2 regions of the Streptomyces sp. NBC_00388 genome follow, and region 1 is predicted to be linked to the other one. Evidence: riboswitches for the same ligand, from Rfam matches in the RefSeq annotation. Region 1 holds a riboswitch; the other holds the start of a gene.

The links. Region 1 has a riboswitch for glycine ahead of gcvP (aminomethyl-transferring glycine dehydrogenase). Riboswitches for the same ligand answer to the same signal wherever they lie in the genome.
Region 2: it holds a riboswitch for glycine, as region 1 does, so the genes downstream of both, gcvT (glycine cleavage system aminomethyltransferase GcvT) here and gcvP (aminomethyl-transferring glycine dehydrogenase) in region 1, are expected to answer to the same signal.

Annotation. Positions count from the first base shown of each region.
Region 1 is NZ_CP107948.1:1,139,537-1,145,470, forward strand. It holds gene gcvP (aminomethyl-transferring glycine dehydrogenase) at 1-2,261, opposite strand, end outside; glycine riboswitch at 2,449-2,547, opposite strand; gene OG917_RS05205 (PRC-barrel domain-containing protein) at 2,688-3,065, shown strand; gene OG917_RS05210 (DNA polymerase IV) at 2,981-4,573, opposite strand; gene OG917_RS05215 (MerR family transcriptional regulator) at 4,632-5,204, opposite strand; gene OG917_RS05220 (bifunctional nuclease family protein) at 5,392-5,865, opposite strand; gene ftsR (transcriptional regulator FtsR) at 5,920-5,934, opposite strand, start outside.
Region 2 is NZ_CP107948.1:5,449,458-5,455,391, reverse strand. It holds gene OG917_RS24480 (enhanced serine sensitivity protein SseB C-terminal domain-containing protein) at 1-574, opposite strand, end outside; gene OG917_RS24475 (enhanced serine sensitivity protein SseB) at 758-1,507, opposite strand; gene OG917_RS24470 (AAA family ATPase) at 1,622-2,320, opposite strand; glycine riboswitch at 2,473-2,568, shown strand; gene gcvT (glycine cleavage system aminomethyltransferase GcvT) at 2,712-3,827, shown strand; gene gcvH (glycine cleavage system protein GcvH) at 3,895-4,275, shown strand; gene glyA (serine hydroxymethyltransferase) at 4,292-5,554, shown strand; gene OG917_RS24450 (L-serine ammonia-lyase) at 5,727-5,934, shown strand, end outside.

The DNA of each region.
Region 1 (5,934 bases):
GAGACCGGGCCGACGCCGGTCGCGGGGCCCGCGGCCGGCTGGAGCGGGTGGTTGGGGAGATAGGGCGCCAGGTGGGCCCGTACGCCGACGGGGCCGACGCCGGGGCCACCGCCGCCGTGCGGGATGCAGAAGGTCTTGTGCAGGTTGAGGTGCGAGACGTCCGAGCCGAACCTGCCGGGCTTGGCGAGCCCGACGAGCGCGTTCAGGTTGGCGCCGTCGACATACACCTGGCCGCCCGCGTCGTGCACGGCGGCGCAGATGTCGGTGATGTGCTCCTCGAAGACACCGTGGGTCGAGGGGTAGGTGACCATGAGCACCGACAGCTCGTCGCGGTACTGCTCGATCTTGGCGTTCAGGTCGTCGACATCGACGTCCCCGTCCTCGCGGGTCCTCACGACGACGACCTTCATCCCGGCCATCACGGCGCTGGCCGCGTTGGTGCCGTGCGCCGACGACGGGATGAGGCACACGGTACGGGCGGTGTCGCCGTTGGCCCGGTGGTAGGCGCGCACGGCCAGCAGACCGGCCAGCTCGCCCTGGGAGCCCGCGTTGGGCTGGAGCGAGACCTTGTCGTAGCCGGTGACCTCGGCGAGCCGGTCCTCCAGCTCATGGATGAGCGTCAGATAGCCCTGTGCCTGCTCGACCGGGGCGAAGGGGTGCATCGCACCGAACTCGGGCCAGGTGACCGGCTCCATCTCGGTGGTGGCGTTGAGCTTCATGGTGCAGGAGCCGAGCGGGATCATGCCGCGGTCGAGCGCGTAGTCGCGGTCGGCGAGCTTGCGCAGGTAGCGCAGCATGGCGGTCTCGGAGCGGTGCTGGTGGAAGACCGGGTGAGTGAGGACGGTGTCCTGGCGCAGCAGCCCGGCGGGCAGGGCGTCGGCAGTCGACTCGTCCAGCGCCTCGATGTCGCCCCCGGCGCCGAAGGCGGCCCAGACGGCGGCCAGCTGGGCGCGGGTGGTGGTCTCGTCGCAGGATACGGAGATCAGGTCCGCGTCGACCTGGTGCAGGTTGACCCCGCCCTCGCGGGCCGCAGCGGCGACCTCCGCGGCCCTGCCCCCGGTCCGTACCGTCAGAGTGTCGAAGTAGTCGCCGTCCACGACGTCGACGCCGGCCGCACGCAGCCCGGCGGCGAGGATCGCGGCGTACCTGTGGGTGCGCCGGGCGATCTCGCGCAGACCGTCGGGGCCGTGGTAGACCGCGTACATCCCCGCCATCACGGCGAGGAGCACCTGCGCGGTGCAGATGTTGCTGGTGGCCTTCTCGCGGCGGATGTGCTGTTCGCGGGTCTGGAGGGCCAGCCGGTACGCCTTGTTGCCGTCGGCGTCGACGGAGACACCGACGAGCCGCCCCGGCAGGCTGCGCGCGAACTTCTCACGCACCGCCATGAACCCGGCGTGCGGGCCGCCGAAGCCCATCGGGACGCCGAACCGCTGTGTCGTGCCGACGGCGATGTCGGCGCCCAGCTCACCGGGCGAGGTGAGCAGCGTCAGCGCCAGCAGATCGGCGGCCACGGTGACGATCGCGCCCAGCTCGTGGGCCTGCTCGATGAGGGGGGCGAGGTCGCGCACCCGGCCGGAGGCGCCCGGGTACTGGAGCAGCACGCCGAAGACCCCGCGCTCGGCCACCTCGGCCGGGATGCCGTCGCCGAGGTCGGCGACGACGACCTCCACGCCGGCCGGCTCGGCCCGCGTCTCGATCACCGCGACGGTCTGCGGAAGGGCGTCGGCGTCGACCAGGAAGACACCGCTCTTGACCTTCCCGACGCGGCGGGCGAGAGACATCGCCTCGGCCGCGGCCGTGCCCTCGTCCAGCAGCGACGCACCCGATGTGGGCAGGCCCGTCAGGTCGGCGACGACGGTCTGGAAGTTCAGCAGCGCCTCCAGGCGCCCCTGGGAGATCTCCGGCTGGTAGGGCGTGTACGCCGTGTACCAGGCGGGGTTCTCCATGACGTTGCGCAGGATGACCGGGGGCGTGAACGTGCCGTAGTAGCCGAGCCCGATCATCGGCGCGAGTACCTGGTTGCGGTCGGCGAGCGAACGCAGTTCGGCGAGGACCTCGGCCTCGGTACGGGCGTCCGGCAGGTTCAGCGCCTCGGTGCTCTTGATCACCTCGGGGACGGCAGCCGAGGTGAGCTCCGCGAGAGAGCCGTATCCGACATGGGCGAGCATCTTGGCCTGGGCCCCGGCGTCGGGCCCGATGTGGCGCTGCTCGAAGGGGATGCCACGCTCCAGCTGGGAGAGCGGAATGCGGTGGGCTGTCATGACGGAGGCCTCCTGGTCGACGCGACCTGCGAGGGGTACCACGGCATGGGTACCCGGACGGCCTCCCCCTCTGTCATCTCAACCTGAGAGTTTCACCGGCCCGTCGTTCGACGTGCCCGCTTTCACCGTCGGTGAGGTAGGGATCCGGACGTGCCCGCCCGACGCCCGCCCTGCTTTCCAGAGTGACCTCGTCCGCGCGGTACGTGTGCCTGAGAGATTCCGGGGAGGATTTGCTCCTTCGGCGCCCCCGGACGACGTGTCCGAAGGGCTCTCCCGCGCGGGGTCAGCAGCCACCGGCCAGCCTACCAGCGAGCCACTTCGCACGATGTTCGAGTGGCCGATGGCCCGGATCTGGACTTCCCTGAGGGGGAGACCTTCCCAGGGGGCGGACACACCGCTGGTTCGTTGCGATCAGTTGGAGGGACCGTGCAGACCGACATAGATCCGCGCAGCCTGATCGGCCGCAAGGCGTTCGATCGCAGTGGCCTCAAGATAGGCACGGTCGACGAGGTCTACCTCGACGACGCCACCGGAGTGCCCGAGTGGGCCGCGGTACGCACCGGACTGTTCAGCAGGGACGCGTTCGTCCCGCTGAAGCCGAGCCGCCTCGCCAGCGAGGCGCTGCAGGTGCCCTTCGACCGCTCCCTGATCAGGGAGGCCCCCGACTTCGGTGTGGGCCGCCACCTCTCGCCCGAGCAGGAACTCCAGCTCTACCACCACTACGGGCTCGGTATCTCGGCCCCCACTCCGCCGCCCCCCGACCGGGACTTCGGCCGGCTCGCGGGCGAGGAAGAACGCGCCTGACCCTCCGCGTCCGGTTCCTGGGCCGCCGGCTCCCGCTGCTCCGGCTCCTCCCGCTCCTGGGGCCCCGGTGCTGCGGCAGAGGCTCCACCCACGGAGCACCCGCCCGCCCCCTCCTCCCCCGCTGCTCGGTCCGCTCCGGCCTGGCCGCTCCGGACCAGCGGCAGCGGATCCGAGGGGTGCAGCGCGGGATCGTCGACCCGGAACGTCCGGACCCTGCCGGGCCCGGTCGCGTAAGGATCCTCGAACCGGACCGTGACACGGCCGACGCCGCTGCCCTGCACCCACCCGACGCCGTACGTATCGTGGCGCACATCGTGCCCGGCGAGCCAGCGGCGCCCGGAGCCGGACGAGGGCTCCTCCGCGGGTACTGCCGCAGGCGCCGCAGGACCGGGTACCTCCTCCTCCGCTGCGAGCTCCAGCGCGGCGGCCCGCTCACTGGCCGCCTGCGCGAAGAGGTCCTCCTGTGTGAAGTCCGCGAGTCCGGTGACACCCACCCCGAGCAGCCGCACGCCTCCCGTGGTGTCCACGGACTCCAGCAGCCGCCCTGCGGCCTCACGCACGACCTCCGGGTCGTCCGTGGGGCCCCGGAGCGTCTCGGACCGGGTCAGCGTCGAGAAGTCGTACCTGCGGACCTTCAGCACCACCGTCCGCCCGGACCGCCCGGCCGCCCGCAGCCGCTCCACGCACCGCCCGGCCAGCCGCACCACCTCCGCCCGCACCCGCACCCGGTCGTGCAGGTCCACGTCGAAGGTGTCCTCCACCGACACCGACTTGGCGTCGCGCTCGGACACCACGGGCCGGTCGTCGTGGCCGAGCGCCATCCGGTGCAGCGAGGAGCCGTGTGCCCTGCCCAGCAGCCGGACGAGCTCGTCCTCACCGGCCTCGGCCAGATGGGACACAGTCGTCATCCCCGCTCTGCGCAGATGCTCGCCGGTCGCGGGGCCCACACCGGGAAGAATCCGTACCGAGAGGGGCGCGAGCAGTTCGCGCTCGGTGCCGGGCTCGATCACGAACAGGCCGTCCGGCTTCGCCCGCTCCGAGCCGATCTTCGCCAGCATCTTGGAGCCTGCCAGCCCTACCGACCCGCTGAGCCCGGTAACGGCCAGGATGTCTCCGCGCAGCCGTTCACCGGCGGCCCTGGCCGACCCGGTGCTGTCGGCGACCCCGCCCGCCTCCAGGTCCACGAAGGCCTCGTCCAGGCTCAGGGGCTCGACCAGCGGTGAGAGCCGGCCCAGCAGCTCCATGACCTGCCCGCTCACCTCGCGGTAGAGCGCGAAGCGAGGCACCAGATAAGCGGCGTTCGGGCAGAGCCGCCGGGCCTGGGCCATCGGCATCGCCGAATGCACCCCGAATTTCCGGGCCTCGTACGAGGCCGTGGAGACCACACCGCGCGGCCCGAGCCCTCCGACCACCACCGGCTTCCCGCGCAGGCTCGGCTTCGCCGCCTGTTCCGCGGCGGCGAAGAAGGCATCCATGTCCAGATGCAGGATGGTGGGCGCGGCTCTCACACCACCGATGCTGCCTCACGGCACTGACAATCGGGCCTCCGCAGCGCGGAGGCCCGTGTCAGACCGCTCGGTTGCGGCGCCGGGCCAGCTCGTCGGCCGGGTTGTGCCCGACGAGGGTCTCGCCGGTGTCGACCCGCTCGCCGTGCAGCTGCGACAGGGCGCTCTCCACGTCCCGCCACACGACGCCGACGGCGATCCCGAAGACCCCCTGGCCCCCCTGGAGGAGCCCGACCACCTCGTCGGGCGAGGTGCATTCGTACACCGTCGCGCCGTCGCTCATCAGCGTCATCCGGTCGAGATCGCGGGCGCCGCGGTCTCTCAGGTGGTGGACCGCGGTGCGGATGTTCTGGAGCGCCACACCGGTGTCCAGGAAACGCTTCACGATCTTGAGTACGACCACGTCCCGGAAGCTGTAGAGACGCTGCGTGCCCGACCCCTGAGCGGGGCGCACACTCGGCTCGACCAGGCCCGTGCGCGCCCAGTAGTCGAGCTGCCGGTAGGTGATCCCGGCCGCCGCGCAGGCGGTCGGCCCCCGGTAGCCGACGGTGTCGGTGGTCGTCTCGGCCGCCGGACCGTGAAGCGGATACGGCACTCCGCCCCCCGGACCCAGTCCGGGGAGGTCCCCTGCCACATCTTCGCCGGTGCTTCTCACGCCGACCTCCGTCCTTGAACTGCCCACTCGACGGTAGGCAGTCACTTGAGGTGCGTCAACGATCGCCACACTCGGCACGCCGAGTGATAATCACCCCAGGAGTGGTTTCGCGTGCCCCTCTCCGGGGAAAGGCTTGCCGAATGCGCCGACGGACCCGGCCGGAGTGTCACTGGCTGTTGGTCCCGAAATCCTCCGGAGAGATCTGGTCGAGGAACTCCCGGAACTTCTCGACCTCGTCCTCCTGCTCGTCCGGGATCGCGATTCCCGCGTCGTCGAGCACTCCGTCACTGCCGTAGATCGGAGTCCCGGTGCGCAGGGCGAGCGCTATGGCGTCGGAGGGCCTCGCGCTCACCTCGACCCCGCTCGCGAAGACCAGCTCCGCGAAGAAGACCCCGTCGCGCAGGTCGGTGATGCGCACTTCCGTGAGCTCCTGGCCGACCGCTTCGAGGACATCCTTGAAGAGGTCATGGGTCAGCGGCCTGGCCGGCGCCATGCCCTGCTGGGCGAAGGCGATCGCAGTCGCCTCACCAGGACCGATCCAGATAGGGAGATACCGGTCGCCTCCTACTTCACGCAGGAGCACGATCGGTTGGTTGGAGGGCATTTCCACCCGGACACCCACAACGTCGAGCTCGTTCACACGGCAACCCTAGGACGTGCCCGGCAGGTTTGGGTAGTCGGGGCACCCCCATGATCAGTACAACCGGAC
Region 2 (5,934 bases), 4.3 Mb from region 1:
CCGACTGCTGGCCCGTGTCGTACAGGTCGAGACCGATGGCCAGGTACGGGGTGCCGAGCGCTGGCTGCACCCAGACCCTGCTCAGCGAACGGATCGCGGGGGTGTGGTGCGCGCTCTGCGTGAGCAGCGCGTAGAACTGCGGGATCTCGATGGCCGGCTCCGAGAGCCGCAGCGGTCCGGCCGGCATCCGGTCGAGGCCGGTGGCGATCCGCCGCAGATCGGTCCAGGGAATGCCGACACCGCCGCCGGGGGCGTGCGGATTGAGCCAGATTCCCCAGCGGTCCGGGTAGAGGGAGCGGGCGATGTCACGCCCTGTGACCACCTCGTGCGAACGGTTCCAGCCGGAGACCGCCAGCTCCTGGGCCGAGGTCACGCACGGGGCGTAACCGAGCCCCTCGATCTCCATGTTCCCGTACTGGGCGTCCTGCGACCCGGCCTGGCCGTGCCAGAGCAGCATCCAGACCTGGCTGTCGGCGAGTGCCTGCAGCAGCGCCTCATAGGCGTCGTACCGCCCGGGGGTCACCTGAAGCAGCATCTCCTCGACCTGCCCGGCCGCCGTGCCCGACGCACTCACCCTGGGTCCCGCCCCTCTTCGATCCACCCGTTGACGTTCCACCCGCCGGCCCGCCCGCCGCCCTGTGCGATTTCCGGCCAGGTGCGCGCCGGTCGCCCCACGCATCCGACCAGCTTAGGCGGACGCCGGTTCCCGGGGCCGGTACGGCACCGGCCCTGCCCCGCAGGACGCACCGGACCGGCCCTACAGCACGGGCCCCGCCGCGTCCGCCCTGACGTAGAACGGCCTGACCCTCTCCAGCATCCAGTCGGCGACCGGGTCCTGCGCCACGTCCAGCAGGACGAGATTGACCGGCCAGGGGACCTCGACCCGGTGGAGCGCCCGGCCGAGCGCGTCCATCGGCGCGTTGCGGCCCGCGCCCTCCCACGTCGCGAACTCGACCCCGACGAAGAGGACCGGGTCCCCTCCCTCGATGGACGCGAGGGCCCTGCGCGCGGACCGGACGACGCCCGACTCCTCGAACTCACCGGCGGCCGCGGAGAGGAAGTCGACCGGCTCCTCCTGCCAGTCCGGCTCGAAGAGCCGCACCCGGCCACCGGTCGCGGGCCCGTCGAGCGGGGTCCGGCCGGTCCGGCACAGTTCGGCCACGGCGGGGGGCGGCAGCGGCATACCGACCGCCCCGCCCGGGTTCACCGCGACACCGAGCTGCGGCGGCAGCCCCCGGGCGAATTCGACCGCCGGGGCCACCGCGAACGAGTAGTGCGAGCCGACGCACTGGAGGAACTGCGCCTCGGAGCTGAAGACGGGCACATACGCCCCACCCTCGATGTCCACTGTGGGCAGGTCGAGCGAACTGCTCTCCTGCCCGCCGCCGTTGGGCAGCGGAACCCAGAGGTTGCTGCGCCCCAGCACCTCGATCAGCCGGCCGCCCGCAGCGGGGCTCCCGACCGATGCGGCCAGCACCTCTTCGAGCTCGTTTCCCGGCCATGCCATGTCCACCGAGGTATCCCCTTCTCACCTGTTCGTCTGTCGGCAAACCCTAGGCCCTGTCGCCCGCATCGTGCCGGGCTCGTCCGAACGGCCTCCCCCCGGCGGGGAGCAGCGGGGTCAGAGCGCCGCGTCGAAGCCGATCCGGTGCAGCGCCGCCGCCGCTTCGCGGTCGAGCAGCACCACCGATCCGCACCCGGCGGGCAGCCGTGCCCGCTCGGCGTCCCGGACCAGCCGGGCGACCGCCCTGCGGTGCCGGGCGAAGGCGTACCCGGACACCGCCCGGCCGCGCTCCTCCTGACCGGCCCGCGCCACGACCGGCGCCACGTCGAGCAGCAGCAGATGCAGGGTGCGGCCGCGGCGCCGCGCCGCGCGGGCCAGCAGGGCGCGTACCCAGGACTGTGTCCCGCAGTCGTGCACCACGACGCCGGCGCCCGTGCGCAGGGTGCGCCACAGCCCCCGGTAGTGGGCGGCCCGCACCAGCGGGCGGTAGCTCCAGTACGGCAGGCAGCGGGGCATCCGGCGCTCCCAGCGCTCCCGGGTGTCCTGCGAGTCGATTCCGTACGCCCCGGCGGCCCGGCGTAAGAGCGTGGACTTCCCGCTGCCGGGCAGGCCGGACACGACCACGACGTCGCCCGCGGCGAACACCAGGCCGCGCGGGCCGCCGCCCGTGCGCCGCCGCAGATCCCGCACCGCGGGCGCCACCCGTCCTGCCTGCTCCGGGCCGTCCCGTCCCGGTGGTCCGGTCCGCCCGGACGGGACGGGCGCCACCGCCCGTCCCCCGGGTGTCGTATCCGCGCGCTGTTCCTGCCCCACCATGGCCACTCCCCCTGTCGGGCCACCCCGCTCGCATGCCTGCGCATCCCTGCAGACCCCTGCGGATGAAGTGTAAAGAAAGAGTAATGCGACACAAGTGAGGCGCCCGTTCCCCGGCATGCGATGATGTGCGCGCCAACTCCATACAGGCCGTTCGAATCCGCGCGGGAGAGTCCCCGGCCACCGGCCGGGGCGCCGAAGGAGCAAGTCCCTCCCTTGTAATCTCTCAGGCCCCGTACCGCGCGGACGAGGCAGATCTGAAAAGCGGGCCGCCGTGCGGTCCCACCCAAGGTGCAAGCCGCGCGCTCTCGACAGGCGCCGGCGAACCTCTCAGGTTCCGATGACAGATGGGGAGGAATCGTCCTCCGTCTGTCATGCCCCGGGAGTACCGCATATGAGCCCCACCCCCCGCCTCACAGCACTCGACGCCCTGCACCGGTCGCTCGGTGCGACCATGACCGACTTCGCGGGCTGGGACATGCCGCTGCGCTACGGCAGCGAGCGCGACGAGCACATCGCCGTACGGACGCACGCCGGGCTCTTCGACCTCTCCCACATGGGTGAGATCACCGTCAGCGGGCCGCAGGCCGTGGACCTGCTCGACCACGCGCTGGTCGGCAACATCAGCACTGTCGGCAACGGCCGCGCCCGCTACACCATGATCTGCCAGGAGGACGGCGGGATCCTGGACGACCTGATCGTGTACCGGCTCGGCGAGCAGGAGTACATGGTCGTCGCCAACGCGGGCAACGCCCAGGTGGTCCTGGACGCGCTGGCCGCCCGCTCGGGCGGCTTCGACGCCGTCGTACGGGACGACCGCGACGCGTACGCCCTGCTGGCCGTACAGGGGCCGGAATCCTCCGGCATCCTGAAGTCGCTCACGGACGCCGACCTGGACGGGCTGAAGTACTACGCGGGTCTGCCCGGCACCGTCGCCGGTGTCCCGGCGCTCATCGCGAGGACCGGGTACACGGGCGAGGACGGTTTCGAGCTGTTCGTCGCCCCGTCCGACGCCGAGAAGCTCTGGCAGGCGCTGACCGAGGCGGGCGCGCCGGCCGGTCTGGTGCCCTGCGGCCTCTCCTGCCGCGACACGCTGCGCCTTGAGGCGGGCATGCCGCTCTACGGTCACGAGCTGACCACCGGGCTGACACCCTTCGACGCCGGTCTCGGCCGGGTCGTCAAGTTCGAGAAGGCGGGTGACTTCGTCGGGCGCGCGTCCCTGGAGGCCGCCGCCGAGCGCGCCGCCGCGGCCCCGCCGCGGAAGCTGGTCGGCCTGGTCGCCGAGGGCCGCCGGGTCCCCCGCGCGGGCTACCCGGTCGTCGCGGACGGCAAGGTCGTCGGTGAGGTCACCTCGGGCGCCCCTTCGCCGACGCTGGGCAAGCCGATCGCCATGGCGTACGTCGACGCGGCCCACGCGGAGCCCGGGACCTCCGGTGTGGGCGTGGACATCCGCGGTACCCATGAGCCGTACGAGGTCGTGGCACTGCCGTTCTACAAGCGCCAGAAGTGACCCACACCATCTCAGCCCGTAAGACCACTGTTCACCAGCACTCCCCCGCATCCAGGAGAATCAGGTCATGAGCAACCCCCAGCAGCTGCGTTACAGCAAGGAGCACGAGTGGCTGTCGGTCGCCGAGGACGGCGTCTCGACGGTCGGCATCACGGAGTTCGCGGCCAACGCGCTCGGTGACGTCGTCTTCGCCCAGCTCCCTGAGGTCGGTGACACGGTCACCGCGGGCGAGACCTGCGGCGAGCTGGAGTCGACCAAGTCGGTCAGCGATCTGTACGCCCCGGTCTCCGGTGGGATCACCGAGATCAACCAGGACGTCGTCGATGACCCGTCGCTGGTGAACACCGCCCCGTACGAGGGCGGTTGGCTGTTCAAGGTGCGCGTCACCGGCGAGCCGGACGAACTGCTCTCCGCCGACGAGTACGCCGCTTTCTCCGCCGGCAACTAGGGACTAGGGACTATTGATGTCACTTCTTGATTCCTCCCTCCACGAGCTCGACCCGGACGTCGCCGCCGCTGTCGACGCCGAGCTGGTCCGCCAGCAGTCCACCCTCGAAATGATCGCCTCGGAGAACTTCGCTCCGGTCGCCGTCATGGAGGCCCAGGGCTCGGTCCTCACCAACAAGTACGCCGAGGGCTACCCGGGCCGCCGCTACTACGGCGGCTGTGAGCACGTCGACGTCATCGAGACGATCGCGATCGACCGCGTCAAGGCGCTCTTCGGTGCCGAGCACGCGAACGTCCAGCCGCACTCGGGCGCCCAGGCGAACGCGGCCGCGATGTTCGCGCTGCTGAAGCCGGGCGACACGATCATGGGCCTGAACCTCGCCCACGGCGGGCACCTGACCCATGGCATGAAGATCAACTTCTCCGGCAAGCTCTACAACGTGGTCGCGTACCACGTCGACGAGGAGACCGGTCAGGTCGACATGGACGAGGTCGCCCGCCTCGCCAAGGAGTCCCAGCCGAAGCTGATCGTGGCCGGCTGGTCCGCCTACCCGCGCCAGCTGGACTTCGCCGCCTTCCGCCGGATCGCCGACGAGGTCGGCGCGTACCTGATGGTCGACATGGCACACTTCGCGGGCCTGGTGGCAGCCGGTCTGCACCCGTCGCCGGTCCCCCACGCGCACGTGGTCACCACGACCACGCACAAGACGCTGGGCGGCCCGCGCGGTGGTGTGATCCTCTCCACCGCCGAGCTCGCCAAGAAGATCAACTCCGCGGTCTTCCCGGGTCAGCAGGGCGGCCCGCTGGAGCACGTGATCGCGGCGAAGGCGGTGTCCTTCAAGGTCGCCGCGACCGACGAGTTCAAGGAGCGCCAGCAGCGCACCCTGGACGGCTCCCGCATCCTCGCCGAGCGTCTGGTGCAGGCCGACGTCACCGAGCACGGTGTCTCGGTCCTCTCCGGCGGCACCGATGTGCACCTGGTCCTGGTGGACCTGCGCAACTCGGAGCTGGACGGCCAGCAGGCGGAGGACCGTCTCCACGAGATCGGCATCACGGTCAACCGCAACGCCGTCCCGAACGACCCGCGCCCGCCGATGGTCACATCGGGGCTGCGGATCGGCACGCCGGCGCTGGCCACCCGCGGTTTCCAGGCCGAGGACTTCACCGAGGTCGCCGACATCATCGCGGCCGCGCTGAAGCCGGCCTACGACCGGGAGGCCCTGGCCGCCCGGGTCTCCGTGCTGGCCGCGAAGTTCCCGCTCTACCCCGGGCTGAAGTAGGACCGATTCGGTCCTGATCAGTACCGTTTTGTACGAACCACGGGGCACCCCGCACACTGGACAGTGAGCGGGGTGCCCCGCACCACGTAGGCACCGCGCTCACCGCTGTACCGCGCTACCTCTGCACCACCCCGGCAGACAACGGCGTCTACCCATTCCAAGGAGTTCTCCCGTGGCCATATCGGTCTTCGACCTCTTCTCGATCGGCATCGGCCCGTCCAGCTCGCACACGGTCGGCCCCATGCGGGCCGCCCGGATGTTCGCCGCCCGCCTGAAGAACGAGGGCCTGCTGGCCCACACCGGATCGGTCCGCGCCGAGCTCTTCGGCTCGCTGGGCGCCACCGGCCACGGACACGGCACTCCGAAGGCGGTGCTCCTCG